4 regions of the Desulfitispora alkaliphila genome follow, and region 3 is predicted to be linked to each of the others. Evidence: riboswitches for the same ligand, from Rfam matches in the RefSeq annotation. Region 3 holds a riboswitch; each other region holds the start of a gene.

Region 1 (7,426 bases), on a different contig from region 3:
TACCCATATCTATTGAGCCACTAGCTTTACTAGGATTAGGAGCTACATCACTCCCAACCTCCCTTAGATTTCGCCGGAAGGCTCCAGCTAACCTCTTATTTGTTACCATTTCGTCATATGAGAGTTCGTAATTCCGGACCTTAACTTTAGCTCCAGCCATCATAGCCGCTCCACTAGCACATTCTATAATGCGCGAAGTTAAACTTTTTAATTTCTGCTTATTAGCGGCTCTTATATACCACCTGGTCACTGCTCTATCCGGTATAACATTAGGCGTATTACCCCCGTCAATAATTACACCGTGAACCCTCATGTCCTCTTCTAGATATTGTCGCATAGCGTTTACGCCGTTATAAAAATTCACAACAGCATCTAAAGCATTAGCACTTATGTATGGAGCTACAGCCGCATGAGCTGATTTCCCAATAAAGGTAAATTCCAAGGCATCCATTGCTAATGATTTAGTTTCAACTGTAGTTGAATCTCCCGGATGAAACATCATGGCTGCATCAATATCTTGGAAGTACCCCTTTTCCACCATAGTGACCTTGCCTCCGCTAGTCTCTTCTGCAGGCGTACCCATTACAACCACTTGACCCTTAATGTTAGTTACATCCAACAATATCTTTACTGCCGTTGCAGCTCCAACAGCAGCTGCTCCAATTAAATTGTGTCCACAACCGTGTCCAATCTCTGGTAGAGCATCATACTCTGCTAAAAGCGCAATCCTAGGCGATCTTCCTGATGCGTACCTAGCTAAAAAGGCAGTTTCCAGCCCGGCTATATTCCTCTCCACCGCAAAGCCTTGTTGACTTAGATAATCCGCAAGTAGCTTTGAAGCATAATACTCTTGATGCCCCAATTCTGGATTTTCATGTATCTTGTCACTTAGCCTTATTATATCACTTTCTAGATCACGCAAAAACAAATCAAGCTGTTTTTTGTACTCATCAATTTTTTTAGACATGAGCTTCCCCACCTCATAAAAACAATTTTTAATTACTTCTACTTCACCTAATGATTTTTCCTGCTTGTGCAAAAATTTAAAATAAATAAAAAAAATAGTATATTTGTCCTAATTATATATTTTATACACCTTCCTGTTTATGATATACTCAAAAAAGGAAATAGAATAGGAAGGGTGACTGTCATGAAAAATATTCTGAGCCAGGGTAAGGAGCTATCCACAGAATTAGACCCCCTTACTGTGAAAGTATTTAAAAGCTTATCTCCCCCAAGCTTGCAAGATAACAGAGGAGATGCAGATCGCATTAGAGCAGTTCTAAGCCCTCATTGCGAAAACTTAGAAATTCCCCTCCCCTTATTAAACAGTTTGCCCAATATCCTGCGCCAGAGTCACTGGCAAGTAACATTGACTATGGGTAAGCTTAAAGGTAGGTATCAGTTGCTTCAAGTGGAACCAGGGGATACCACATCTAACAACTGGGGGGTAGCTGTGGATATTGGTACCACTACTGTTGTTGCCTATTTAGTAGACTTAGTCAGCGGAGAAACTACCCAGATTGCATCTAATTACAATGGCCAGGTGAAATATGGAGAAAACATTTTAACAAGAATTCAGCACAGTTATACTGAAGAAGGTAAACACCAACTACAGCAATCTATTATCGCCACCCTAAACTCTCTTATCGAAGAAGTTGCTCAACTACAAAATATAAGTGCTCGGGACATCACAGCAGCAGCTTTTGCTGGCAACACTACTATGATCCATATGCTGTTAGGCCTTGATGCTTCCCAAGTTTGTAAAGAGCCCTATATCCCTGTCATAAATTCCCCAGATATAATTACAGCATCCCAACTAAACCTTAATATGCTTCCCCATGGACTAATTTATTTTGTTCCCAGCATTGGTAGTTACGTGGGAGGCGATGTAATTGCAGGAGTTCTAGTTAGCGGTATGCACAAGAGCCCAGAAACATCTCTATTAGTGGACATAGGTACTAACGGAGAAAAGATTTTAGGAAATCAAGAGTGGTTAGTCGCCTGTGCTGGAGCTGCAGGTCCTGCCTTAGAAGGCGGTGTAGTTCAGCAAGGAATGAGAGCAGAACCAGGTGCTATTGAGAAAATTCAAATTGATCCCCAGACTAAGAAAGTATCCTATAATACAGTTAACAATATTAGTCCTAAGGGATTATGTGGTTCAGGTTTAGTGGACTGTCTTGCACAGATGCTCTTAAGCGGAATAGTCGACCGTAAAGGCTATTTTAAACAAAATACAAATTCCTACACCCTTGTCTCAGCTGAAGAAAGTGCCAACGGCCTGGATATCTGCATATCTCAATCGGACTTGAAAAATTTAATAAGAACAAAGGGAGCTGTTAACGCCTCTATTTCTGTACTCTTAGAAGCAGTTGGTTGTCCTATGGAGGACATCAAACACTTCTATACAGCAGGAGCTTTTGGTAACTACCTAGATACTGAGTCAGCTATTACAATCGGTTTATACCCAGACTTGCCACGAGAGCGCATAGTTAAGCTGGGAAATAGTTCTGGGACGGGAGCTAAATTAGCTCTGTTATCTCAACAAAAGCGCCAGGAACTTGAAGAAATAGCCAGAAGAATTACTTATTTTGAAATGAATGCTAACCAGGATTTTATGAATAAATATACTTCAGGATTGTTTCTCCCTCACAGTAATTTAGAGCTTTATCCTAGTATTAAAGAAAAGCTTAACAGAAACCCAAAATAACCGAATTTTTAAAGGATGCTTAAACTTCTAAGCATCCTTTAAAAGTATAGAACTGAATTCTCCTAAACCTCTTTTATAATAATCTCCTCTAATGACAGTCTAGGCCTCTGGTTAGGATGCTGATCCGGATATCCAATAGGTAACAATGCCACAACGTGATATCTATCCTCTAGCTCAATTGCCTGCTTTACTTTACCCTGACTGAACATCATCACCCAACAACTTCCTAGCCCCAAGTCTTCCGCCCTCAAGGTGATATGGTCTATTGCAATAGCAGTATTTAGACTCATATACGCCATAGCAGCATGTTGTTCCATCTTTTGCTTTTTGTCTGCATAATTCTCTGGTTCAAATCCTTCTAAGTCAGTTCCCACAAATGCCCCCGATTCTTTCAATTCTGTCGCTCTATCCATAATCGCATTCTTGGTTAAGATTTGGGTGTCTACACAACAGACAATAACCACAGGTGCTTTGCTTACAAAAGACAAGGGTGTGGCTTTTGCTAGCTTAGCCCTAGACTCTGAACTCTTTACAACTACAAAACGCCACGGCTGTAAATTCACCCCAGACGGAGCAAGTCTTGCTGCTTCCAGTAATTCGCGAACCAGCTTATCAGGAACCGGGTCCTCTTTAAACTTCCTGATACTTCTTCTAGCTCGAATAGCATCAATTAATTCCATATAATCACCTCACAAGATTTAGTATTACCCAATATTTTTTACTTCCACAAAATGTTTAGGATTCCTCTGCAGCTTTTCCTTGACATCTCCTGCTACTAGTGATAAATTTAAATAAATTTAATATATTCTTATAAGTATCTCTTATTAAGAGCGGTGGAGGGACTGGCCCAGTGAAGCCCGGCAACCAGCACTACTAGTGCAAGGTGCTAATTCCTGTAGGTTATATTAACCTAGAGATGAGAGAAAAGTATTGCAATTAACATCTCCTTCATCTCAGGGAGAGTTTTTTTATTTTATAGATTTAGGAGGTGCTTTCTATGCCTGTAAAAATACCAGATAATTTACCCGCTACAGAAATATTAAGCCAAGAAAATATTTTCGTAATGAATGAAAACAGAGCTCAAACCCAGGATATTCGTCCTTTACGCGTAGCTATATTAAATCTTATGCCCACAAAAATAGCTACAGAAATTCAGTTGTTGCGACTAATAGGTAACACTCCACTGCAAGTAGACGTGGTATTATTGCATCCAGCTACCCATACATCAAAAAATACTCACCCCGAGCACTTGCAGACTTTTTACAAGACTTTTTCTCATATTAAAAATGAAAAATTTGACGGAATGATAATCACAGGAGCGCCAGTTGAGCAATTGCATTTTAATAAAGTAGATTACTGGAATGAACTAAAAGACATTATGGATTGGACTACAGAAAATGTTACGTCCACTTTCCACATTTGCTGGGGTGCTCAAGCAGGCCTTTGTCATCATTACGGTATCCCTAAACACTCTTTAACAGAGAAAAAATTTGGTGTATTTCCCCACATAACTTGCAAAAAAAATGTTAAGTTACTTCGAGGTTTTGATGATCTTTTTTATGTGCCTCACTCCAGGCATACCGAAGTGAGGCTAGAGGACATTGAAAAAGTACCTGAATTAGAGGTATTATCTGTTTCTCCCGAGGCCGGAGTTTATATGGTGGGGTCTAAAGATGGGCGTCAAATATTTGTAACAGGACACTCGGAATATGATCCAGAGACATTGAAACTAGAATATGAGCGAGATATAAATCAAGGCAAAAACATTACTGTGCCTAAAAACTACTTTCCTAATGACGATCCTTCTGCAGACCCTTTGGTAACTTGGAAGGCTCATGCCAATTTGCTATTTGCCAATTGGTTAAACTACTATGTATATCAAGAAACTCCTTACGATGTTACTAAGATATCCAGTCTCCGAAAACCAAAAGTTACTTAATAGGTAATATAGCTATAGCGGCTCCTCGAGGAACCGCTATATTTCATACTAATCAATACCAGCCATTTTAATCAAATACATGGCATTCCTGGTTGTAGAGATGCCCGACCGCAGTTTATAATCAAACTGTATCTTACCACCTCGGTAGTACTCACGAAAATGGAAATTAATTACACACCCATTGGTTTCTTGCTCGAGCTGTCCTAACTCTAAATCGTGAGTAGATACCAAGCCCATTGCCCCCATCTTTTTCATCTTTTTTATGAGCATCTTTGCCCCATCATGTCTATCAAGGGAATTGGTGCCTTTAAAGATTTCATCTAATAAAAAGAATACTTTCTCACTTTTAGATGCTTCTACAATTTTCTTTATCCGCAATAATTCTGCATAAAAAGAAGACGTACTCTCTTCTAAATTATCACTTACGCGCATGCAAGTATAAACATTCAGCAATGGACATTGAAACTTGCGCGCACATACAGGCGCTCCCGCGTATGCTAGCACAAGATTAATGCCTATAGTACGCAATAAAGTACTCTTCCCTGACATATTGGATCCGGTTATTAGCAGGATATCTGCTGGAGGCTTTATTTCTAAGTCATTACATACCCGCACCTGTCTAGACAATAAAGGATGTCCCATATTTTCAGCAACTATACCGATCTCATCCTGGTTCAGCTTTGGCATTTCCCATTCAGGGTTATCGTATTGTAGTAAAGCCAAACTATTCAACCCTTCAATCTGAGCTATTGCATCTAGCCAATTCTCCAATAATCGCCCTGAATTCACCTTCCATTTCTCTAAGGCAAACATAAAGCGATAGTCCCATAATATCAGTAAATTAATTACCATAAAAATTGAGCTCTGGCGATTAGAAATGGACTGAATTATTTTACTTAGCTCCTGCAATTGCTTCGCCGACAACTCTCCCTTTTCATTCAGCATTTGAACTTGTAACTTTTTCAAGTAAGGGGACTTAAATTTCTCTCTCTCTAAAAGAGCCAACATTTTTTCATAGCTTTTTATGCTATTATTGAACTTGGAAGCAGTAGCCAAAACTTGATTCCTTACACCACTATTAAAAGCCAGGATAGCCGCTTGAATAGCAACCGCAACAAGCAAGAAATAGTAAGGTGTTGCTCCAAAAATGAAAAAGGAAATGGCCAAACTAAATGTTACCACTGGCATAATCTGAATTAAAAGCTTTAATCCTTTGCTTTGATATAATGGTAATCGTTCTCCCCCCCACTTTAATAAGGGTTCCGGATCATCCATATCTCCTTGGCTCAACATCCCCATGGCTTGAAACTCCTGTCTCCACTTGTGCTTTTGAGCTAACTCTAAAACCGCCTCCTGCCTCGAATAGATAGTTTCAATATCATTTTCCTGTTGAGTTAAGTCATCAGCTAACCTTCTGCGCCCTAAAGGAGTTACAGCAGTAGTAATCATTTGAAAAAGAGACCCTTTTCCCACAACATCTAAATCACTGCTGTATGGATGCTCTTCATCTACCAAATCTGCTCCAGTATCTGAGAATTTGCTCCATTCATGATCAAGACGCTTTAAAGCATCGGCATTAATCTGTTCTAGGGCAGAAGCTTTGTCCCGATGTTCAATTTGCTTGTTATGGGTAAATACAAGGTATATAAATATTGCCAGAGCTATAATCAATACTCCTATACTCATATAAAGCTCATCTTGAAATGATAAATATGCAGCTGTTCCAGCACCTAACCCAAAAACACCTAACCGCAAATTACTTATTGCATTTACCCTGTTGTGATGTTTTTCTCTCTGGCCCTTAAAGCGTTTGTGTCTGCGCTCATATTCTGTGCGCAGCTCAAAAGTACTAGTCATTGCTTTCCTCCTAATTCACATTTGCTGATTAACTACATAGTATATTCAAAGGCAATATGCCTTAACGCGATTATGTAGAGGTGAATACCAATGTCTCATAAGTGTCCTGAAATAACACAGCCCTATACTATTAAACCGGGCGATACCTTCTTTAAATTATCTCAGCGCTTTAATACTACTGTTGCTGCAATTCAAAGTGCAAACCCCAACGTTAATCCTCTTAACTTGCAGATAGGTCAAGTTATTTGTATCCCTAAAAAACCAGCACCTACGCCTACACCAGTTCCCACACCAACTCCCAGACCGCCATTTCCTGAATGTCCTCCTGATAGCATCTTTTTCGAAGTAGACGAAGGAGATACTCTTGCAACCATTGCCGATGAATTTGGGCTATCTGTGCGGATATTAATAGCTGCTAATCCTCATATAGACCCAAGTGTTCCCCTAGTGCCAGGTGAGATTTTATGCATACCACCTGTACCAGAATGCCCAGAAAATACAACCCTCTATCTGATAGAGGAGGGTGATACATTTGCCACAATAGCAGAGCTATTTGGTATAGAATTAGAAGCACTTATTGATTTAAACCCTCATGTTGACTCTGCAAACCCTGAAGTTGGTGTAGTTATCTGCTTACCCGTTGATTTCCCTGATCCGGGATATGGCTAAATACCGCAAGGTAATTTTTCCTTGCGGTATTTAGGTTAAAAACCAGTCAACAATGTACTGGAATGTATTAAAAAAAATAGCCCATAACGAGGTTACTATGATTAATTCCATCACTTTCTCTTGCTTAGGCACATCTTTTTTCTTTTTTATAAATACTAAATACCATATAATAGCAAATACAATGGCCCCCACTGCTGTTCCCAGAATGTTCCCCGTCATATTTATCCCCCCTAGTCATAATAATCCTGCTT
Region 2 (7,426 bases), on a different contig from region 3:
GAGGAGGGTGCCTTACTATTAGACTTGGGGCAAACTTTAAGAGAGTTTCAGGCTGTTGTCACCTATAATGGGAACAAGTATGATTTACCATATATTCAAGAGCGGTGGAAGGCGCATAAAATTGAAGGAAAAATGCCGGGGTTAGCTGTGGATTTACTCTTGCAGGCTCGCAGGCGATATAAGGGTATTTTGCCAAACTGCAAGCTACAAACATTAGAGCAGGAGCTATTGGGTTTTAAGCGCCAAGGAGATATCCCTGGCTACATCATTCCTAGAGCCTATTACGATTATGTAAACAGGGGAAATCAGGATGTGATGGACAAGATCTTGTACCACAATAGATTGGATTTAATTTATATGGTTAAGCTTTTACAAAAGCTGTTTAACTAAAAGTTTCTTTAAATATTCGGGCTAACTCTATTTCAGCTCTTTTAGTTAGCTCGGTGTACTTTTTCAATAGTGTTTCTCCTTCAGGGGTCATGACAGTACCGCCCCCGTCCTTGCCGCCGGACTGTCGTACCACTAAGAGGTAGCCCAAGCGCTTTTCGGCCCTGTTTAATTTGCTCCAGGCTGCCCGATAGGACATACCTAACTCTTGAGCTGCCTTATTAATAGAACCATTTTTTTTAATTGTAGTTAAGAGCAATAGTAACCCATCTCCCATGAGTTGGTCACCTTGACTATTTTCGAGCCACAATCTGTAGCGCATTTCCATGGCTTGTCACCTCTCGCTTAATATATACTAGCTATCAAATCATCTTTTCAATAATGGTGAGCAATTATCCTTTCACAAGGTTAAAAAAATTAAAAGGAATTAGGCTGGTAAAAGTGGAATAAGTATACATTAGAATGAAAACAGAGATGTGGTGGGATAATTGGGTAATAAAAAACTGGTTCAATATATAGAAGAGTTGAGCGGAATATATTCAACAAATTCACTGCTAGAGAATATTTTTGACATATGGAAACGGGTTCTTGACTTTGACAAGGGTATTTTGACAGTGGAATTGAGTGATAGGAGTTTTTGTATTACTAATGGCATTCCCCAGGGAATGATGAAGAACTATCTTAGTCGGGAGGATAGCTCTCATCTGGTAAAAAGCGTAATCTTAGAAGATAGAATAAGACGAGTTTCTGAAGTAATGGATGAATGTAAAAGTTACAGGCAGTTTGCAGAACAGGTATTAGTTCCTGTTGGGGCCAACTGGGGAATAGCTGGACCAATTAAACAGGGGAATTATGTTAAGGGGTGCATTAGAGTACTCAGGGGAGATGAGAAGGGTGAAATAGAAAAGGAGGAAGAGCAGTTATTTAAGGTGCTTTTAGCTTCCTTTAATCAAGCATTTACCCACTTAGCCTTCTTAGAGCAAAGGGAACAAAAGCCCCCTGACTATCTGGGAGATAAAATATTACAATTGACAAACCGGGAAAAAGAAACCCTAGACTTAATGCTTCAGGGTATGAGTAATATTGAAATAGCAATTGAACTGGGGATTAAAGAGAGAACAGTTAAGGCTCACGTTAGTAAAATCCTTGAAAAGCTTGATGCCAGCGATAGAACCCAGGTAATAGTTATGTTTTTAAAAACAAATTAGTACTAAAGTACAATTTATCTTAAAACAAATGCAGGCTATAATTATAATTAAGTTAAGGACGACTTTCCATTATGGAAATTCATCCCCCCCTAACTATATAGCATACAGCAAAAGAGACCATCCCCCCCAAAATGGTCTCTTTTTGCTGTGTTTTTTTTACGATCCTCTTTGTGATATAATTGTTCCACAATAGAGAAAAAATAGGAGGATGATAAAATGAAAGTAGATGTAAACTGGCAGGGAAAAATGCACTTTAAGGGCATCTCTGGCAGTAACAATAGTGTTGTAGATATGGATGCCAATCAAGCTGCAGGGGGAGATGATTTAGGGGCTTCGCCTATGGAGTTGCTACTCATGAGTATAGGAGGTTGCACAGGCATAGACATAGTTAGTATTTTGGATAAAATGAGAGTGCAATATGACGACCTTAAAATTTCAGTTTCTGGAGAAAGAGCTACTGACCACCCAAAAGTATTTAAAAAAATAGTGATAAACTATACTCTTTTGGGAAAAGACATTCCTCAGGATAAGGTAAAGCGAGCAATTGAGCTTTCGGTGAACAAGTACTGCAGTGTTAGCAACAGTTTAGCGGGAGTGGCAAAATTAGATTATACCTTGGACATAAAGCAGGAAAAAGATTAACATGTATGGAACTATTAAATTATCAGAATTATAGGAGGTTTTATTGTGAAAGTCCTAATAAGTCCTGATTCATACAAGGGTAGCTTGAGTGCATTAGAAGCAGCCAAAGCAATGGCCTCAGGGTTTAAACGGTGTAATGAAAGCAAAGAAACCATTTTAGTGCCTATGGCAGATGGGGGAGAGGGAACTACCTTAGCTTTGGTAGAGGCAACAGGGGGCACCATGCACAGCGTTAGTGTTACTGGTCCTTTGGGTGAGCCTATAGTAGCCCAGTGGGGAAAGTTAGGGGACGGAACTACAGGAGTTGTGGAAGTTGCCCAGGCCTCAGGGTTAACTCTAGTTCCAGCTGATAAACGCAATCCATTGGTTACTACTTCTTATGGTACAGGAGAATTAATTAAAGCTGCCCTAGATCAGGGGTGTACAAAATTAATTTTGGGTATTGGTGGAAGTGCTACCAATGATGGTGCCATGGGGTTAGTAGCTGCTCTAGGAGTAAAGTTTTTGGACGGCAGAGGAAATGAGCTGACAGGATGTGGAGGTCAGCTACATAAGATTGCTAGAATAGATACAAGTGGATTAGATTCGCGGTTAGAGAAAGTTGAAGTTAATGTAGCCTGCGATGTGACCAATCCCCTCTGTGGTGAGGAAGGGGCTGCTAGCATCTACGGTCCGCAAAAAGGTGCAACTCCGGAAATGGTAAGGGAATTAGATCAGGGCCTGTTTCACTTTGCGCAACTATTGAAAGAACAGCTACAAAAAGAGGTGGCTGAAGTTCCTGGAGCCGGTGCCGCTGGAGGGATTGGGGCAGGACTGCTGGCCTTTCTAGATGCCCAGTTGACACCTGGAGTTGACTTAATTATAGATGCAACTGGGATGGAGCAGCTAGCTGAACAGGTGGATTTAGTGATAACAGGTGAAGGAAAAACTGATGGACAAACGGCAAGGGGTAAGGCGCCTGCGGGAGTAGCTAAACTGGCCAAAAAATATGGAAAACCGGTTATTTGCATATCTGGTAGCGCTGATCTAAACTGCGAAGAGTTACATCAAATAGGGGTTGATGCTATTTTTAGCACAGTAAACCAGCCCATGGAGCTAAAGGTGGCTATGGATCAGGGGGCACAGTTAGTAGAAAATACAGCTTACCAAGTAGCTCGATTATGGCAAGCAGGGTTAGCATATAAGGATAAATAAAATATAAAGAGAAAGGACGGTGATTTGGTGAAAGTAGGAGAGGTGATGCAACGGAATGTTACCACAGTGGAAAAAGGAGAATTGGTGGGAAATGCAGCTAAGCTAATGACTAGTGGGTGCATTAGTGGACTCCCAGTTATGGATGGAGAAAAGGTTGTGGGAATGATTACGGAATCAGATGTTGTGCAGATGTTTATCCCGGGCATTTTGCGAGTGCTAGGGGAAGTCCCAAAGATTCCAGGGCTAGAAAAGTATTTGGAACGAATGGATGAGTTGGCCCAAAAGAAAGTGGAACAAATCGTCTCAACTCATGGTGCGGTTACCATTACCGAGGAAGTAGAACTAGGGGAAGCTATAGCGCTAATGGTTGCCAAAGGGGTAAAAAAATTGCCGGTTACAAAAGAAGATAAACTGGTTGGAATAATTACATATTCGGATATAATAAAAGTGGTTGCAGATAGATCGTAAGATAAAGGGAAAGACTTCACTCCATGAGTGAAGTTTCTTTTTTTTTATTTTACAGGTGACAAGACAGCTGCTCGGGTGTATAATGGTAAATATAATTTTAAGATAGGGGAGTGGAGATAGATGGATAAAGAGAATATGGAGAAGCAGTCCTTTCTACGTCGAAAGGGTGTGGAAATTTCCCTAAGGCGATATGGGATAGATGCATTGGGAGCAATGGCTTTGGGTTTGTTTTCATCTCTAATTGTAGGCTTAATTCTTCGAGTAGCTGGAGAACAGCTGGGAATAGGCTTTCTGGAAGAGATAGGGGCGTTGGCTTCTAGTATGATGGGACCAGCTATTGGGGTAGCTGTAGCATTTGGTCTAAAAGCGCCACCCTTTGTCCTGTTTGCATCGACCATAACTGGAGCTGCTGGCGCCCAGCTGGGGGGGCCTGCAGGAGCCTTTGTAGCAGCGCTAATTGGTGCTGAAATAGGGAAATTAATATCTAAGGAAACTAAAGTTGATTTAATAGTAACTCCAGCTACTACAATTATTACCGGAGTAGCTGTAGCCCAAGTGATAGGCCCGAGAATATATAATTTTATGATAGAATTTGGAAATCTGATAATGATTGCTACTGAGATGCATCCAATACCTATGGGAATTATAGTTGCCAGCTTGATGGGCTTAGCATTGACTGCACCTATTAGCAGTGCAGCAATTGCCATTATGATGGAGTTAGGAGGCTTGGCCGCAGGGGCAGCCACAGTGGGTTGTGCTGCTCAGATGGTAGGGTTTGCAGTAATTAGCTACAGGGATAACAAGATGGCGGGGTTAATGGCCCAGGGCTTAGGTACATCCATGCTTCAGATTCCTAACATTGTAAAGAACCCCATGATCATAGTACCGCCAACCGTGGCAGGAGCCATACTGGGTCCCTTTGTAACAACAATTTTTCCTATGTATAATAATCCTGCAGGGGCGGGAATGGGAACAGCTGGCCTGGTAGGGCAAATTGGCACCATGGACGTGATGGGAATGGGTTCCCTTCCTCTGATTATAGCGTTCCACTTTATATTGCCCGCAGCAATAGCTTTGGCCGTAGCTATTGTCATGCGAAAGGCAGGCTTAATCAAAGCAGGAGATATGAAACTAGACCTATAAAATAAATTTTGGGCGAAAATTTGCTTTCTGTAGGAGGAAACGATATAATAATGTCGAATAAAGTTTAGAATTCTTATCTAGAGAGGTGGAGGGACAGGCCCGATGAAACCCGGCAACCAACTGGAAACAGTTAGGTGCCAATTCCTGCAGGCTAGGGCCTGAGAGATAAGAGGGGAATGATAGACCTCTCGTATTTAGCGAGAGGATTTTTTTTTGCACCATAGGAAAGTATTTTCTTTAATCAAAAAGGAGGTTTAAATATATGGCCAAAAAGAGACTATTCACCTCAGAATCGGTTACCGAGGGACATCCGGACAAAATGGCAGATCAGATTTCTGATGCTATTTTAGACGCTATTTTTAGCCAGGACCCCAATGCCAGAGTAGCTTGTGAGACTGCAATTACAACTGGTATGGTACTGATAACAGGTGAAATTACAACTAATTGCTATGTGGACATACCAAAAACTGTAAGAAATACCGTAAGAGAGATTGGATACACTAGAGCCAAGTATGGTTTTGACTGTGATACCTGTGCAGTTTTAACGGCTATCGATGAACAATCACCTGATATTGCCCTTGGTGTAGACCAGGCGCTAGAATCTAAAAAGGGGGAAATGAAGGATAGTCAGATTGAGTCCACTGGTGCGGGCGATCAGGGAATGATGTTTGGCTTTGCTTGTAATGAAACTGAAGAGTTAATGCCCTTACCAATAGCTCTTTCTCACAGACTGGCACGAAAGTTAGCTGCCGTGAGAAAAAGCGGTGAATTAGAGTATCTTCGTCCTGATGGCAAGACTCAGGTTACAGTAGAGTATATGGACGACAAGCCTGTACGAATTGATACTGTGGTAATCTCAACTCAGCACGCACCACAAGTTGAATTAGAGCAAATAGAACGAGATTTAATTGCGAAAGTGGTAAAGCCCATTGTTCCAGAAGAGTTACTAGATGATGAAACCAAATATTTGATAAATCCTACTGGCAGATTTGTTGTGGGTGGCCCTCAAGGAGATGCGGGTCTAACAGGGCGAAAAATTATAGTAGATACTTATGGGGGTTATGCTCGACACGGTGGAGGTGCCTTCTCAGGAAAGGATCCCACAAAGGTTGACCGCTCTGCCGCCTATGCTGCTAGATATGTGGCTAAAAATGTGGTGGCTGCTGGCTTGGCCGATAAGTGCGAAGTGCAATTGGCCTATGCAATTGGAGTGGCAAAACCGGTATCGGTTATGGTAGAGACCTTTGGAACAGAAAAGGTTCCAGTGGAAAAGATAGAGGAATTAATAGAAAAGAACTTTGACTTGAGACCTGCTGCAATCATCAGAGATTTGGAGTTGCGCAGACCTATTTATAGACAAACAGCTGCCTACGGGCACATGGGTAGAACAGATATAGATCTGCCATGGGAAAAGACGGACAAAGCTGATGCCTTGAGGGCAGAGGCTGCAAAGAGCTAACACCTTTTGGTGTTAGCTCTTCTTTAATTACCGCTGTATTGACAATTATCACTGTGCCCATGGCACTGTTTTTAAAAGATCACTAAAGTCGGGTTGGTCGGAAAAGTAGGCTTCTACAGTTTGATAGATATTTTCGCCACGACTATCTTGATAAACCCAGTAGTACTGAGCTTTTATCAATTTAGGAGAGGTATCTTGACTTATCCAAGCCTTAAACCTGTAATCAACCAATGTGCCGAAGTTTTTCTGTATCTGTCCTGGCTTTAGATTTCGCAATTTAAAGGTATAGGCATAGGTATCCATGGTAACTTCATTATTTATTAAATCAGTGCTTATTTTTTCCGAGCCTTCATAGGAGACTTGGGTTATGGGCTCAGATAGGTGGAGAACCTTATAGTCACCTAAATTGTGTAAGTTGGTCATAGGGCTTAAGTGGGGGTAATTTGCACTGACAGATTTAAATGGTGGCTTTTTTTGGTCCACATCCCACTCCACAACTCTGTAGTAATACTTATCTCCTTTCCGGGCAGTTTCAATTTCTCCATAATACACATCTTGAACGAAAATTGCATCTAAATGTCGCTGAGCAATTGCATGGGTAGCGGCTAAACCTGCTGGATAGTAAAGTACTTTATCTGGTTCGCTGTATTCTTCCCAGGTGCTGACTTGCCCGTAGAGGCTTAGTTGTTGCTCATTTTGCTTCCTATAGTTTACAATAGCTTGGGCCAAGGGGCTACTCTCTAGTGTCTTTGAGCTCTGGGTTTCAGGTTTTTCCAAGTGAGCTGTGTTTGTATCTCCATTCCAAGAAACAGAGTAGCCTGCCAATTCTCCCATTAGCCTCAAAGGGAGCAAAGTTCTTCCTTTCTTAAGCATAGGTGGCACATCAGTGAAAAAGGCTGTCTGATCCACTTGAACAATAGTGCTT
Region 3 (7,426 bases):
AATGGCCACAAGGCCGTCCTTGCTGTCAATACCCACAACAATTTTTTCTCCGAAGTGGCTACAAGCCTCCTTCACTAGGTTTGGGTTTCCAATTGCTACCGTTCCTAGTATTACTCTGTCAACTCCCGCAGATAATATCTGTTCTATAGTCTCTATTGACCTAATTCCACCGCCCACTTGTACAGGTACACTTACAGCTTTTGTTATTTCCTTTATTATATCTAAATTTTTAGGAAAACCAGCAAAGGCACCATCTAAATCTACTAAGTGGATATACTTAGCTCCCTTGGCCTCCCACGCCTTTGCAACTGCAACAGGATTATCGGAGAAAATCGTTTCTTGCTTCAAATCCCCCTGGATTAATCTCACACACTTACCTGCCCTCAAATCAATTGCTGGTATTATTAACATTCATTCACCAACTCCCCAAAGTTTTTTAAAATTTGCAAGCCTAACGTAGAGCTCTTTTCTGGATGAAATTGAATACCGTATATATTTTTGTAATTTACTATAGATGGAAACTTAATTCCGTAATCAGTAGTCGTGACTATTTTACTTGCTTCTTTTGGATGCACATGATATGAGTGAACAAAATAAAAATTACTCTGATTAGGTATCCCTGCCAGGAGTGGATTGTTGTTTACTATCTCCACCTGATTCCATCCCATATGGGGTATCTTCTTTCCTGCAGGCAACTTTTTTACAGTTCCATTTATAATCCCCAATCCCTGGTACAAACCATTCTCTTCACCTGTAGTAAAGAGCAATTGTAGCCCCAAACAAATTCCCAAAAATGGCTTTTCTTTTGCTATGATGTTTTCAATTGCATCAATCATCCGAGCTTCACGCAAGTTATCCATAGCGTCTGGAAAGGCTCCCACGCCTGGAAGAATTACTCCGTCTGCTCTTTTTACTACTGTTGGATTACTTGTTACAGTTGCTGCATACCCAACCTTACCAATGGCCTTTTCTACACTGCGCAAATTTCCCATTCCATAGTCAATAATTGCTATCACTCATATTCCTCCTAAACTAGCTTAGCGAACCCTTAGTGCTTAAAGTTCCCTCTATTCTGGCATCGTACTCTACAGCTTGTCTAGTAGCTTGTCCTAATGCCTTAAACACTGCTTCGATTATGTGATGACAATTGTCTCCGCTAATTTGTTTTACATGGAGGTTAATTCTAGCACTGTAAGCAAAAGCTTGCAAAAACTCTTTTGTCAATTCAGTGTCAAAGTCCCCGACCTTATCTCGATCCAGAGATAAGTCACAGGCTAAGTAGGGTCTGCCACTTAAGTCTACTGCGCAGATAATCAACGTCTCATCCATAGGTAACATCACTGATCCATAACGCCTAATTCCCTTCTTATCTGCCAAAGCATCACTTAAAGCAATTCCTAGAACAATTCCCACATCTTCAACTGTATGGTGTCCATCAACTTCTAAATCACCTTTACAATTTACCTTTAAGTCCATTAGACTGTGCTTTGCAAAAAGAGTCAGCATATGGTCAAAGAAACCTATCCCTGTCTCTACCTCACTAGTTCCTTTGCCATCCAAAATTAATTCTAAATTTATCTTTGTCTCAAATGTTTCTCTACTTTGCTTACTTATTCTCAGTTTTTCTGTCATCTTCTCCCACCTGCTTTCGTCAATTTTCATCTGAATCCTTTGTTAAGATGAAAGAATATTTTTAAATTTTATTTTTTATTCTAATTTTAACCGCATTGGCATGGGCAGTTAAACCTTCTCGCTCTGCCAGAACTATTGCCTGTTCCCCCTTTTGTCTTAAAGCTTCTTTTGAATAGGATATAACACTGCTCTTTTTCATAAAGGTATCCACATTTAAGGGCGAATAAAACTTTGCTGTACCACCTGTTGGCAAAACGTGATTAGGCCCAGCTATATAGTCACCGATTGGCTCAGGGGAGTTTTCTCCCAAGAAAATTGCCCCAGCATTTTCAACTTTACCTAAGTTGCCAAATGGATCTTTTATCAAAAGTTCCAGGTGTTCAGGTGCTAAGATATTTGCTATTTTAAATGACTCATCTAAATCCTCAGTTAATACAATTGCTCCCCTATCTGCCAGAGACTGATGAGCTATCTCCTTTCGGGAAAGCTGGTCTAGTTGTAATTTAAGCTCTTCCTGTACCTTAGCTACAAGTTCTTTAGCCGGTGTTACCAGAATAGCTGCAGCCAAGGGGTCGTGTTCCGCTTGAGATAACAAATCGGCAGCCACATATTTGGGGCTTGCTTCCTTATCAGCAACTATTACTATCTCACTTGGGCCGGCTAACATATCTATCTCAACAATCCCGTAGACTTTTTTCTTGGCCAAAGTCACGTATATATTTCCCGGACCTGTAATCAAATCCACCTTACTTACACTTTCCGTTCCATAAGCTAAAGCGGCAATAGCCTGAGCTCCACCCATCTTATAAATTTCAGTTACACCAGCTTCTTTAGCTGCTACTAAGGTATAAGGGTTAACACTACTGCTATTTTTCTCTGGCGGAGTCACCATTACAATTTCCTGAACTCCTGCTACTTTTGCTGGAACCGCGTTCATAATAACCGAAGATGGATAACTAGCACTTCCTCCTGGCACATAGATCCCTGCCCTGCTAATGGGCCTAAAAATCTGTCCCATTATAGTTCCATCTGCCTCAGGCTCTAGCCAAGAGTTACGCAATTGTTTTTTATGGAACGCTGTAATACTCGAAACAGCTTCTCTAATTGCCCCTAAGAACTTCTCATCTACATACTCATAAGCCTGTTGAAACTCTTCCTGACTTACTTTAAAGTTCTTTTGGTTAATTATACTTCCATCAAATTTTTCAGTAAGCTGAAAAACCGCATTGTCACCTTGAGCTTTAACCGCCTTTAACACTTCATCCACACTTTGCTCATATTGATCATAATCTTCGTTATATGCTAAAAGCTCTTCTACTCTGTCATCGCTTGCGGCCAGTACTTTAATCATTTTTATTACTCTCCCTTTTATCCATATATTCTTTTATTTTAGCCACCAAGGGTTGGATGCGCTGATATTTCATTCTACTACTGGCCCTGTTAGCTATTAACCTGGTAGTTGAACTAAATATTTCAGCTACAGGAACTAAATCATTTTCCTTTAGAGTTTTTCCTGTAGACACAATATCAACTATTAAATCAGATAAACCTACTACAGGAGCTAACTCTATATTGCCGTGAAGTTTGATTATCTCCATCTGCATTCCTTTTTCCTTAAAGAAATCTGCAGCTACTTTTGGAAATTTAGTGGCTACCCGGCCATAGTTATAGCTTTTAAGATCAGGATTCTTTTCAATTTTTGCTTTTGGTGCTGCTACTACAAAACGGCAGTAGCCAAATTCCAAGTCAACTAACTCGCTTACATCCTTAGCCTGCTCTACTATTGTGTCTTTTCCCACCATTCCCAAGTCTGCTGCCCCATATTCCACAAAGGTTGGGATATCAGTGGGTCTACATATCATATATCTCACTTGAGTATCATCATCTTGAAATACAAGTTTTCGAGAATCTCCATCTAATAAGAACTCTACTGGCAATCCAGCTGCCGCTAACACCTCTATTGCAGGCTTAAAAAGTTTCCCCTTCGGTAAGGCAATTGTCAACAATTTCATCACCCTTTCTCCACTCCTAATATATTTAAAAGAAATACTTAAAGGCCAAGGCCTTTAAGTATTAGATACTCAATCTAATTCCACTTTTACTCTTTCACCTTTTTTTCTCATTTCCATAGCCTTCTGAATTAGTTCAGTATAATCTGTTCCCTTGAGAACCTGAATTTTCTCCTGGCAGTCATCTCCGCTGTTTCCTTTTGCAAGAAAGATGCGCTCAAGTCCCACTGCAAAACCTGTAGCAGGCTGAGACATTCCGAACTTTCCTAACAAGTTGTCATACCTGCCACCACCGCAAATGGGAAACCCTAATCCCTCAGTGTATCCTTCGAAAACAACTCCCGTATAATAATCGAAGCCTCTGAGTACACCAAAATCAACCATTACTTTGTCCGTTACTTTGTAAGCTTCTAGAATATTGAATATTTCTCGCAGGTTTTTTAGAGCTTTATCTGTCTTGTCATTGATATTAGCTTTTTCTGCAAGATCAATAACTTCCCTGTTGCCATGCAACTCAGGTAAGAGGAGGATATATTCTTGTTCTTGTGAGGATATATTTAGATTATATACTAATTTTTCTAACCCCACTAAATCCTTTTTACCTATTGCCTTTTTTATAGCTTTTATATCTTCCTCAGGTAAATTCAACTGCTCCATTATTCCATTGAAAAGTTGGATTTGCCCAACTCCAATCTTAAAATTCTTTAAACCTGCAACTTCCAAGCAGCTAGCTGCTAGGGCTATTATTTCAGCATCTGCTGCAGGGCCTTGATTACCAATCAACTCAGCTCCAGCTTGGTAGAATTCTCGTTGCCTACCAGCTTGAGGGTTTTCATATTTAAATACATTTGCCAGATAAAATAGTCTTTGAGGAAACTTCTCTTCATTTAGTCTAGTTGTCACTAACCTAGCAATAGGTGTAGTCATATCAGGTCTTAGGGCTAATATCTTTCCGTCTCTGTCAAAAAACTTATACATTTGCTGACTAACATCTTCTCCAGTATCTGTAACTAGTGACTTGTCATATTCAAAGGTTGGAGTTACAACTTCGTCATACCCCCAACTGGAGAACACTTGCGCAAATTCATTTTCTAGCTTTCGCTTTTTCTTTGCTTCCCAGGGCAGCAGATCCTTGACACCTGGTGGCACTTCAACTCCTACTTCTCCGCTCATTTTACCCCTCCATTACTTTAACTTGTTAAAGCGTTATTATGATAAATATATCACCTTTGCAGTACCCTGTCAACTGATTATTTGTTTTCTTTGTCTTTTAGCTTTGATAAAACAAGCTTGTATCCATCTTCTCCGTAGTTCAAGCAACGTTTAACCCTACTAATAGTTGCTGTACTTGCACCTGTTGTTTCTGCTATTTCAGTATATGTACAATCTCGCTCCAGCATTTTTGCCACTTCCAACCGCTGACCCAGTGCTTTAAGTTCACTTATAGTTGCTATATCTTCAAAAAACCGATAACACTCTTCTTCGCTTTCTAATAGCATAATAGCTTCAAAAAGCGAATCTATAAATTCACCTTTAAGTTTACTCTTATATGTCACAGAAAAACACCTCCTAAATTTAATACTTTAATTCTGTAAAGAGATAAAAAATCCTGCATAATATATATTATACCCATTAAAATCCAGTTAATATTTATTACATTAACCCTTGACTTTTGGTTGCCTTTAATGCTAATATTATAATTAAATTAAAAAGCGCTTTACAACTCTTATCAAGAGTAGGCTGAGGGACTGGCCCGATGACGCCCGGCAACCGATCTAACATAGACACGGTGCCAATTCCTGCAGGAATTATATTTCCTGGCAGATAAGGGATTTGGTTGTATTGATCACACAACCTCTCTATCTGCTTGGATAGGGAGGTTTTTTTATGATTAAATTAGAACAAGTTAGTAAGGTTTACACTGCAAAAAAGAACACTGTACAAGCCCTAAACCAAGTTAATTTAAGCATTGATAAGGGCACCATTTATGGCATTATGGGTCTTAGCGGTGCTGGCAAAAGCACTTTAATTAGATGTATTAACTTATTAGAAAAACCCAATTCTGGAAGAGTTCTAATAGATAACTGTGACCTCACAAAACTAGATGATAAAGCACTTCGCGAAGCGAGAAAAAAAATAGGCATGATTTTTCAGCACTTTAATTTGCTTTCTTCACGTACAGTTTACGAAAACGTAGCTTTCCCTCTAGAAATAGCTGGGCTATCAAAAGAAGAAATAAAAACTAGCGTTGATGAGCTCTTAAGTCTTGTAGGATTAAGTGAAAAATCTTCTTCCTATCCCAGTGAGTTAAGTGGTGGACAGAAGCAACGAGTAGGTATCGCTAGAGCTTTAGCTAATGAACCTAAGGTATTATTATGTGATGAAGCTACATCTGCGTTAGATCCAGAAACAACTCAATCAATCTTGAGTTTATTAAAAGATATAAACAAGAAATTTGGTTTAACTATTGTCATCATTACTCATGAAATGCACGTTATTAAGGATATTTGTGACCGAGTAGCAATAATTGACAATGGCCACATTGTAGAAGAAGCTGCGGTCTTAAAGGTTTTCACAGAACCCCAAACTGAGGTTGCTAAAAAATTTGTTAAAACCTTTTATCATTACTGTGGTCTTGACTTCAAGGAGGGTTCATAATGAGTTTTGATACTATAGTGCAAATAATGTTGACTGGAACCTGGGAAACTATTCTAATGGTAGGAGTATCCGTCATTCTATCTCACTTAGTCGGGGTACCACTAGGAGTTATTGTTGTTATTACAAGGAAGGGGCACATATTAGAAAACAAATTGATAAATAGCTTGCTAGGAGCAGTAGTTAATCTAGGGCGTTCAGTACCCTTTATTATACTATTAGTTGCCCTTATCCCCTTTACTCAGTTGTTAATGGGTACTTTCATCGGAATCAAGGGGGTTATTGTTCCTTTAACTATAGCCGCTATCCCCTTTGTTGCTAGAATGGTAGAAACTTCCCTCTTGGAAGTACCAAAGGGTCTTATAGAGGCAGCCCAGGCAATGGGAGCAACTCCACTGCAAATTATATTTAAGGTACTGCTTCCGGAGTCCTTATCCTCTTTAATTTTAGGGGCTACCATTACTACAGTGAACCTAATTGGCTACTCAGCCATGGCAGGGTTTGTGGGAGGTGGAGGCTTAGGCGATATAGGAATAAGATATGGATATTACCGCTACGATTCAACAATTATGCTGATTACAGTAGTCTTATTAGTGATTATGGTTCAAGGAATTCAGCTTATAGGTGAAAAAACTGCAACATCCCTAAACAAAAAATAATAATTGGAGGTTTTTATAATGATAAACAAGAAACTCGTACTTATCCTTATTTCTGTTGCTTTACTTTTCGGTATTGTAGGCTGTAGCTCATCAGGTGATGACAACGATTTAGAAACACTGACAATTGGTGCAACTCCAGTTCCTCACGCTCAATTGTTAAACGAAATTAAGCCTTTACTAGCTGAAAATGGTATTGAACTGAGAGTTCAAGAATATACAGATTATATTACTCCGAATATTGCACTTTCTTCTGGTGAAATAGACGCTAACTACTTTCAAACTATGTCTTATTTACAGAATGAAAATGAAACCAGAGATTTGGGTATTATTGGATTTATAAATGTTCATTTTGAAGCTATGGGAGTTTACTCTAAGACAGTTGATGATTTAGACGCTTTACCTAACGGTGCTACAGTAGCTATTCCCAATGATGTTACAAATGGGTCTAGAGCATTATTCTTGTTACAACAA
Region 4 (7,426 bases), on a different contig from region 3:
GCAGGTGTGGTAATGGCCCTAGTACCTAAAGTAATAATAATTGCCTTTTTCTTTTGGCTTGCTATCGTTCTCATAACTAAATATGTATCATTAGCATCCATAGTAGGTGCTTTCCTTGTGCCCATGCTGATGATTTACTTTAAAGAGCCGTTACTTATAACTGCTTTTGGTACTGCTGCCGCTATATTTGTAATATACAGACATATACCAAATATCAAGCGCTTGCTTGCAGGAAATGAACTAAAAATCAAGTAGCTGGGAGGGGAATCAATGACTGACGTTTCCGTATTAGGTGCAGGTAGTTGGGGGACTGCGCTGGCAACACTTCTGTGCAACAAGGGGAAAAAAGTAAAAATATGGGCTAGAAGTGAAGCCACCAGTCAGGAGATAAATACTGAACACACAAATAAGAAATACCTACCAGGGGCCAACTTGCCCTTGAGCTTAGAATGTGATACTGATTTGGAGCGGGTAGTGTCAGGTTCGGAAGTAATTGTTTTGAGCTTGCCATCCCATACTGTTAAAGACTATTTAGAACAAATTAAGCCCCTTTTAAATGAAAGTACAGTTATTGTAAATACTGCTAAGGGATTTGATGTAGGGACACTTCAGCGTTTGAGTCAGGTGGCAGCTACAGTCCTGCCGGGATCTGAGAATAACTTTGCAATGCTATCAGGTCCATCCCATGCGGAGGAAGTAGTGAAGCAAATGCCCACTGCAGTAGTATCTGCATCTAAAAGCAAGAAAACCGCAGAGTTCGTGCAGGATTTATTTATCTGTTCTAGTTTTCGTGTATATACAAACCCCGACTTGGTTGGAGTTGAATTAGGTGGAGCATTGAAGAACGTTATTGCATTGGGGACGGGGATTTCTGACGGTTTAGGCTTTGGTGATAATACAAAAGCGGCATTTATAGCTAGGGGAATTGCTGAAATCGGAAGATTAGGAGTAGCCATGGGTGGCAACCCATTGACCTTTGCGGGACTAAGTGGTGTGGGAGATTTAATTGTAACATGCACAAGTGCTCATAGCCGCAACAGAAGGGCCGGAATTTGCATCGGCTCGGGAAAAACTTTGAACCAGACGCTAGAAGAAGTAGGAATGGTAGTTGAAGGAGTAAACGCTACCAAAGCAGCCTACAAGCTGGCACAGCAATATCAAGTGGAAATGCCTATTGTAGAGGAATTATATAGTATATTATTTGCAGATCAGGAAGCCAGCTCCGCAGTTAGAAACTTAATGGAACGAGTAAAGACAAATGAGATGGAAGACATAGGTTTAGCAGGAGACTTATGGGAAAACAATTAATTTTTCAAAGTACGGCGGATGCCGTGCTTTTTTTTATTATTTTCATGTAATAATCAAGGACTAGGCTCATATATATATATTGTTAATTACATGTGCCAATAATAGGAAGAATGAATATGATTAGAAATGAGGGAGGGATGAACTGGGTTAGTAATAGGGTGTGCCAGTAGTAAAGAAAACATAGTATAGTAAGGAGGGAACGGTGTTGGAGGAGAAACTAGATATTTTTCAAGACATTGTTGAGCGTACAGGAGGTGACGTTTACTTAGGCGTAGTAGGACCTGTGCGAACTGGAAAGTCAACATTCATAAAAAAATTCATGGAAACATTAGTGCTGCCAAACATTGAAGAAGAGAATGAACGGGACAGAGCTACAGATGAGCTTCCTCAAAGTGCTGCAGGCAAAACAATCATGACTACAGAGCCCAAGTTCATTCCCAATGAAGCAATAGAAATAAGCGTGCGCGAAGGAGTAGAAGTTAAAGTAAGGTTAGTTGATTGTGTGGGTTATACTGTGGACGGGGCACTGGGCTATGAGGAAGAGGATGGCCCGAGAATGGTGACTACTCCTTGGTTTGAAAATGAAATTCCTTTTCAGGAAGCTGCTGAGATAGGTACCAGAAAGGTGATTGAAGATCACTCTACTATTGGACTGGTCGTTCTTACAGACGGGTCAATCTCAGACATACCAAGAGAAAACTATGAAGAGGCTGAGGAGCGAGTAATCGCTGAGCTAAAAGAGCTAAATAAACCATTTTTAGTTATCCTAAACTCAACAAACCCCTATAGTGCTCAAGTATCAGAGCTAGCAGGTGAGCTAGAGGAAAAATATGATGTGCCAGTGTTGCCAATAGATTGCCTCAACCTAACAGAAGATGACATTCTAAAGGTATTAGAAGAAAGTCTCTACGAATTCCCAGTCAAAGAGGTAAACATTAGTTTGCCAAAGTGGGTGGAAGAATTAGAGTACAGTCATTGGCTGAAAGAGCAGTTTGAAACAGCTGTTAAAGAAAGCGTGGGGCAAGTTAAAAGGCTTAGGGATATAGATTATGCTCTAGAGAACCTGAGTGTCTATGAATTTGTTAAGGCAGTAAACTTGACTAATATGGATCTAGGAACGGGAGTAGCTTCAATTGACCTAAAAGAATCAGAAGGACTATTCTATAAGGTATTGCAAGAGGTAAGTGGCTTTGAGATTGAAGGGGAGCATCACCTATTGAGCCTCATGAAAGAGCTAAGTGTGGCTAAGCGTGAATACGACAAAGTTGCCCAGGCACTCCATGAAGTGGAAGAGCATGGCTATGGAGTTGTCACACCACAAGTTGATGAAATGACTTTAGATGAGCCTGAGCTAATTAGAACAGGGGGCAGATTTGGAGTAAAGCTTAAGGCAAGTGCGCCTTCTTTACACATAATCAAAGCCAACATAAACACAGAAGTTACACCGCTTATTGGCACTGAGAAGCAGTGTGAAGAGCTGGTTAGATACATTGAGAATGAGTTTGAAGAAAACCCCACAAAAATTTGGGAATCCAATATTTTCGGAAAGTCCTTGCATGAATTGGTTCGTGAGGGTATTCAGAACAAACTATATCGCATGCCAGACAACGCTCAGACCAAACTGCAGGATACACTGCAGCGCATTGTCAATGATGGCAGTGGTGGACTCATATGCATTATAATCTAAAGTCGGCTAGTCCGACTTTATTTTTTCTTTCAAAATAGGTTGACATAAGCGTCTAGTATTGATATACTACTGAAAAACACATACGTTTTCTTATCCAGAGAGGTGGAGGGACTGGCCCAATGAAACCCGGCAACCGGCTCACATGAGCAATGGTGCCAAATCCTGCAGGTGTATACCTGGGAGATAAGAGAGGCTTTTTGCTAAGTACAACCACCCTCTTCTTATCTAAGAAGAGGTTTTTTGTTTACCAAAAATAAATGAGGAGGTAATGTTGATGACCAAAGAAGAAAACTTAAAGTTAGATACCCTAGCAGTACATGGAGGCCAGCAGCCTGACCCTACAACTGGCTCAATGGCAGTACCTATTTACCAGACTACTTCTTATGCTTTTGAAAGTAGTGAGCATGCAGCTAATCTTTTTGCCTTAAAAGAACCGGGAAATATATATACTAGGATTATGAATCCTACCACGGACGTTTTTGAAAAGAGGATAGCCCTATTAGAGGGTGGGGTTGGAGCTTTAGCAGTAGCTTCAGGACAAGCAGCAGAAACTCTAGCAATACTCAATCTAGCTAAGGCTGGGGATGAAATCGTTGCGGCTAACAGCCTCTACGGTGGCACCTATAACCTATTTACCCACACCTTGCCCAAAATGGGAATCAAGGTTAGGCTTGTAGATCCTGATAACCCTGAAAACTTTAGAGAAGCTATTAACGAAAAGACAAAAGCTGTATATGGAGAAATCATGGGTAACCCTAAGCTTAACGTTTTGGATATAGAGAAAGTAGCCCAAATAGCTCATGAAGCTGGAGTTCCTCTGATTGTAGATAACACAGTGGCTACGCCTTACCTGTGCAAGCCCTTTGACTTTGGCGCAGATATTGTGATCCATTCGGCTACCAAATTTATTGGCGGCCATGGAACTAGCATAGGTGGTGTAATTGTGGACTCGGGGAAATTTGATTGGAGCAATGACAGGTTTCCCGAATTTACAGACCCTGACCCAAGCTACCACGGAATCAAATTCCACGAAGCATTTGGACAGTCAGCATTTATTGTTAAGGCTAGAGTACAGCTACTGCGAGACATAGGAGCGTCCATCAGTCCCTTTAATGCCCATCAACTGCTCCTAGGCTTAGAAACCCTGCATTTGCGGATGGAACGTCACAGTGCTAATGCGCTGGAGATAGCTCAGTACTTAGAAGAGCACCCAGAAGTGAGCTGGGTCAGCTATCCTGGGTTAAAAAGCCATCCATCTCATGAGCTAGCGCAAAAATACTTAAAAGCTGGTACAGGTGCAATTATGACCTTTGGCTTAAAGAGAGGAAAAGAAGCAGGACCTAAATTTATCGAAAACCTAAACCTATTTTTCCACCTGGCAAACATAGGAGATGCCAGATCTCTAGTAATTCATCCGGCAACAACCACTCATCAACAGTTAACAGAAGAGCAACAGATTAGTTCTGGAGTTACCGGGGATATGGTTAGGCTGTCAGTGGGTATCGAAGCGGTGGAAGATTTGAAAGCAGACTTAGATAATGCTCTAGAAAAGTGCAAGTTTATTGAATAATAGTAAAAATTCAAAATCGGAAAATAGGGGCGTAAGCCTCTATTTTTCTATTATTAAGTATTGCAAAAGCTGGATAGAGTTGCTATAATGTCTATCATACATAGATAAAAATCCACGGCTGAGAGACAAGGGAGTGGCTAATTTGAAAAAACAAAAATTTTTTATGATTAGCTCTGAGATACTGCCAGAAGCAATCATGAAAACTGCTAAGGCAAAAGAGATACTGGCAAAGGGTGAAGCGGAAACAGTAAATGAAGCAGCGGAATTGGCTGGTATTAGCAGAAGTGCATTTTACAAATACAAAGATGGGATTTTCCCCCTTTACAGAGACAGTCACAACAAAATTGTCACCATTTCTCTTGATTTAGAACATAAAAGTGGTGTTTTGTCAAAAGTACTTAACTCAGTTGCAGCTGAAGGTGGAAACATTTTAACCATAAACCAAGGACTGCCCCTACAAGGTCTCGCCAATGTGACCCTATCTATAGAAACTACAGAGATGAATGTGACAACAGAGGATCTTTTAAACACTTTAGGTGATATAAGCGGTTTAAAGAACCTCAAGGTTATAGGGCAAAGTTCTCAAATATAATAAGCTAAGAAATGGAGGAAGGAGAAATGGAAATGAAAACAATAAAAGTTGGAATTATGGGTATGGGAACAGTAGGAACAGGAGTTATGAAAATTATTGAAGCACAAAGGGAATATATTTACAATAAGATTGGGGTCAACCTAGAAATCAAGAAAGTACTAGTGAGGGATGTAACTAAAGAGCGCAACATACCAGTACATCCGGAGGTATTGACGGATAACTATGAGGACATTACCAAAGACCCTGAGATTAAGATATGTATAGAGGTAATGGGTGGCGTAGATACAACCAAAGACATGCTTCTAGATGCTATTGAAAATGGCAAAAGCATAGTAACAGCAAACAAGGATCTAATGGCTATAAGTGGCAAAGAGATCTTTGAAAAGGCTTATCAGGCTGGAGTAGATGTGAAGTTTGAAGCCAGTGTAGCAGGTGGTATTCCCATCATCAGACCTCTAAAGGATTGCTTAGCTGCTAACAGAGTTTCTGAGATAATGGGGATTATCAACGGTACTACAAATTACATTCTGACTAATATGACAGAAAAGGGCAGCAACTTCCAAGATGTGCTCAGAGAAGCTCAAGATTTAGGATATGCTGAGGCTGACCCAACTGCGGATATAGAAGGCTTTGATGCAGCGCGAAAAATTGCTATTCTAGCTTCAATTGGATTTAACACTCGAGTTACTTTAAACGATGTTCACGTAGAGGGCATCACAAAAATAACTTCGCAAGATATAGCCTATGCAAAAGAGCTGGGTTTTGTGATAAAATTATTGGGAATAGCAAAGGCAGAGCCCGGTGAAGTAGAAGCAAGAGTTCACCCTGTATTTATTCCAAAGAACCATCCACTAGCAGCAGTTAACGATGCATTTAATGCAATCTATGTCAAAGGGGATGCGGTGGGAGAAACTATGTTTTATGGACCAGGAGCTGGAGAAATGCCTACTGCCAGTGCAATCATGGGCGATGTGGTAGAAGTAGCTCAAAATATTAAAACCGAAACAGCTGGTAAGAGATACAACTGCACATGCTTTGAAAAGAGGAGAATCAAAACTATTGGCGAAATGGAAGCTCAATACTATATCAGACTGACAGTGAAAGACCAGCCTGGGGTATTAGCATCTATTGCTAGCGTCTTTGGCAACCAGGGAGTGAGTATTGGCTCAGTAGTTCAAAAGCGTCGTGGAGAAGAAATGGCAGAAATCGTATTAATTACCCACGGGATTAAAGAGCAAAACGTTCAAGATGCACTTCAAATAATTCAAGGGCTTTCCACTGTGGAAGTAGTGAGCAATGTTATTAGAGTAGAAGGGGGAAATAACTAAAAATGTGGCCAGGAATAGTAGAACACTATAAGGAGTTTTTACCGGTAAATGAAAACACGCCAAAAATATCCCTACAAGAGGGTAATACTCCTTTAATTCATGCAAAAAACATTTCTAAAATTGTAGGTGCTAATGTATACCTAAAATATGAGGGGCTAAACCCTACCGGTTCTTTTAAGGACAGAGGTATGGTAATGGCAGTAACAAAAGCAGTTGAAGAAGGCGCTAAGACTATTATGTGTGCCTCAACAGGCAACACATCCGCTGCAGCTGCTGCCTATGCAGCTAGAAGTGGACTTAAGTGTGTTGTTTTAATACCTAACGGAAATATAGCCCTAGGAAAGCTTGCACAAGCCCTTATATACGGTGCTGAAGTTATTGCAATCGATGGCAACTTTGACGAAGCCTTGAATATAGTAAAAAACATTACTGAAAAACATCCGATAACCTTAGTTAACTCAATCAATCCTTACAGGATTGAAGGACAAAAGACATCAGCCTTTGAAATTTGCGATACACTAGGTAAGGCACCTGACTACTTAGCTATTCCAGTTGGAAATGCAGGTAACATCACAGCTTACTGGAAGGGCTTTAAGGAATATAAAGAAGCAGGTAGAACTGACAGCACACCTAAAATGCTAGGATTCCAAGCGGCTGGAGCAGCACCTATTGTAAAAGGTGAGCCTGTTGCAAATCCAGAGACAATAGCTACTGCTATTAGAATAGGAAACCCAGCAAGCTGGAAGGGAGCAGAAGAAGCAATCAATAGCTCTCAGGGTTTAATTGACAGTGTCACTGACGAAGAGATTTTAGAGGCATATAAACTTCTTGCAAGCACAGAAGGAGTTTTCGTGGAGCCAGCTTCAGCAGCATCAGTTGCAGGTCTACTCAAGTTGCGAAAGACTCGTAGCTTCAATTCAGACGATACTATAGTTTGTGTA

Evidence for each region. Region 3 has a riboswitch for S-adenosylmethionine ahead of GGQ84_RS08225 (methionine ABC transporter ATP-binding protein). Riboswitches for the same ligand answer to the same signal wherever they lie in the genome.
Region 1: it holds a riboswitch for S-adenosylmethionine, as region 3 does, so the genes downstream of both, metA (homoserine O-acetyltransferase MetA) here and GGQ84_RS08225 (methionine ABC transporter ATP-binding protein) in region 3, are expected to answer to the same signal.
Region 2: it holds a riboswitch for S-adenosylmethionine, as region 3 does, so the genes downstream of both, metK (methionine adenosyltransferase) here and GGQ84_RS08225 (methionine ABC transporter ATP-binding protein) in region 3, are expected to answer to the same signal.
Region 4: it holds a riboswitch for S-adenosylmethionine, as region 3 does, so the genes downstream of both, GGQ84_RS05525 (homocysteine synthase) here and GGQ84_RS08225 (methionine ABC transporter ATP-binding protein) in region 3, are expected to answer to the same signal.

What each region holds. Positions count from the first base shown of each region.
Region 1 is NZ_JBNPXS010000008.1:47,441-54,866, forward strand. It holds gene GGQ84_RS04665 (M20 family metallopeptidase) at 1-967, opposite strand, end outside; gene GGQ84_RS04670 (ASKHA domain-containing protein) at 1,151-2,710, shown strand; gene GGQ84_RS04675 (nitroreductase family protein) at 2,773-3,390, opposite strand; SAM riboswitch class I at 3,529-3,633, shown strand; gene metA (homoserine O-acetyltransferase MetA) at 3,708-4,649, shown strand; gene GGQ84_RS04685 (MutS family DNA mismatch repair protein) at 4,698-6,506, opposite strand; gene GGQ84_RS04690 (LysM peptidoglycan-binding domain-containing protein) at 6,597-7,175, shown strand; gene GGQ84_RS04695 (LPXTG cell wall anchor domain-containing protein) at 7,206-7,394, opposite strand; gene GGQ84_RS04700 (hypothetical protein) at 7,406-7,426, opposite strand, start outside.
Region 2 is NZ_JBNPXS010000005.1:1,858-9,283, reverse strand. It holds gene GGQ84_RS02970 (ribonuclease H-like domain-containing protein) at 1-390, shown strand, start outside; gene GGQ84_RS02965 (winged helix-turn-helix domain-containing protein) at 383-715, opposite strand; gene GGQ84_RS02960 (response regulator transcription factor) at 876-1,595, shown strand; gene GGQ84_RS02955 (OsmC family protein) at 1,812-2,237, shown strand; gene GGQ84_RS02950 (glycerate kinase) at 2,283-3,431, shown strand; gene GGQ84_RS02945 (CBS domain-containing protein) at 3,459-3,899, shown strand; gene GGQ84_RS02940 (PTS sugar transporter subunit IIC) at 4,020-5,042, shown strand; SAM riboswitch class I at 5,113-5,214, shown strand; gene metK (methionine adenosyltransferase) at 5,305-6,501, shown strand; gene GGQ84_RS02930 (copper amine oxidase N-terminal domain-containing protein) at 6,550-7,426, opposite strand, start outside.
Region 3 is NZ_JBNPXS010000018.1:41,811-49,236, forward strand. It holds gene hisA (1-(5-phosphoribosyl)-5-[(5-phosphoribosylamino)methylideneamino]imidazole-4-carboxamide isomerase) at 1-411, opposite strand, end outside; gene hisH (imidazole glycerol phosphate synthase subunit HisH) at 405-1,016, opposite strand; gene hisB (imidazoleglycerol-phosphate dehydratase HisB) at 1,033-1,662, opposite strand; gene hisD (histidinol dehydrogenase) at 1,694-2,983, opposite strand; gene hisG (ATP phosphoribosyltransferase) at 2,976-3,644, opposite strand; gene hisZ (ATP phosphoribosyltransferase regulatory subunit) at 3,714-4,814, opposite strand; gene GGQ84_RS08220 (YerC/YecD family TrpR-related protein) at 4,892-5,197, opposite strand; SAM riboswitch class I at 5,365-5,472, shown strand; partial or broken gene GGQ84_RS08225 (methionine ABC transporter ATP-binding protein) at 5,529-6,257, shown strand; gene GGQ84_RS08230 (methionine ABC transporter permease) at 6,299-6,955, shown strand; gene GGQ84_RS08235 (MetQ/NlpA family ABC transporter substrate-binding protein) at 6,974-7,426, shown strand, end outside.
Region 4 is NZ_JBNPXS010000010.1:66,199-73,624, forward strand. It holds gene plsY (glycerol-3-phosphate 1-O-acyltransferase PlsY) at 1-255, shown strand, start outside; gene GGQ84_RS05515 (NAD(P)H-dependent glycerol-3-phosphate dehydrogenase) at 271-1,308, shown strand; gene spoIVA (stage IV sporulation protein A) at 1,514-2,995, shown strand; SAM riboswitch class I at 3,083-3,185, shown strand; gene GGQ84_RS05525 (homocysteine synthase) at 3,270-4,565, shown strand; gene GGQ84_RS05530 (ACT domain-containing protein) at 4,708-5,157, shown strand; gene GGQ84_RS05535 (homoserine dehydrogenase) at 5,184-6,485, shown strand; gene thrC (threonine synthase) at 6,488-7,426, shown strand, end outside.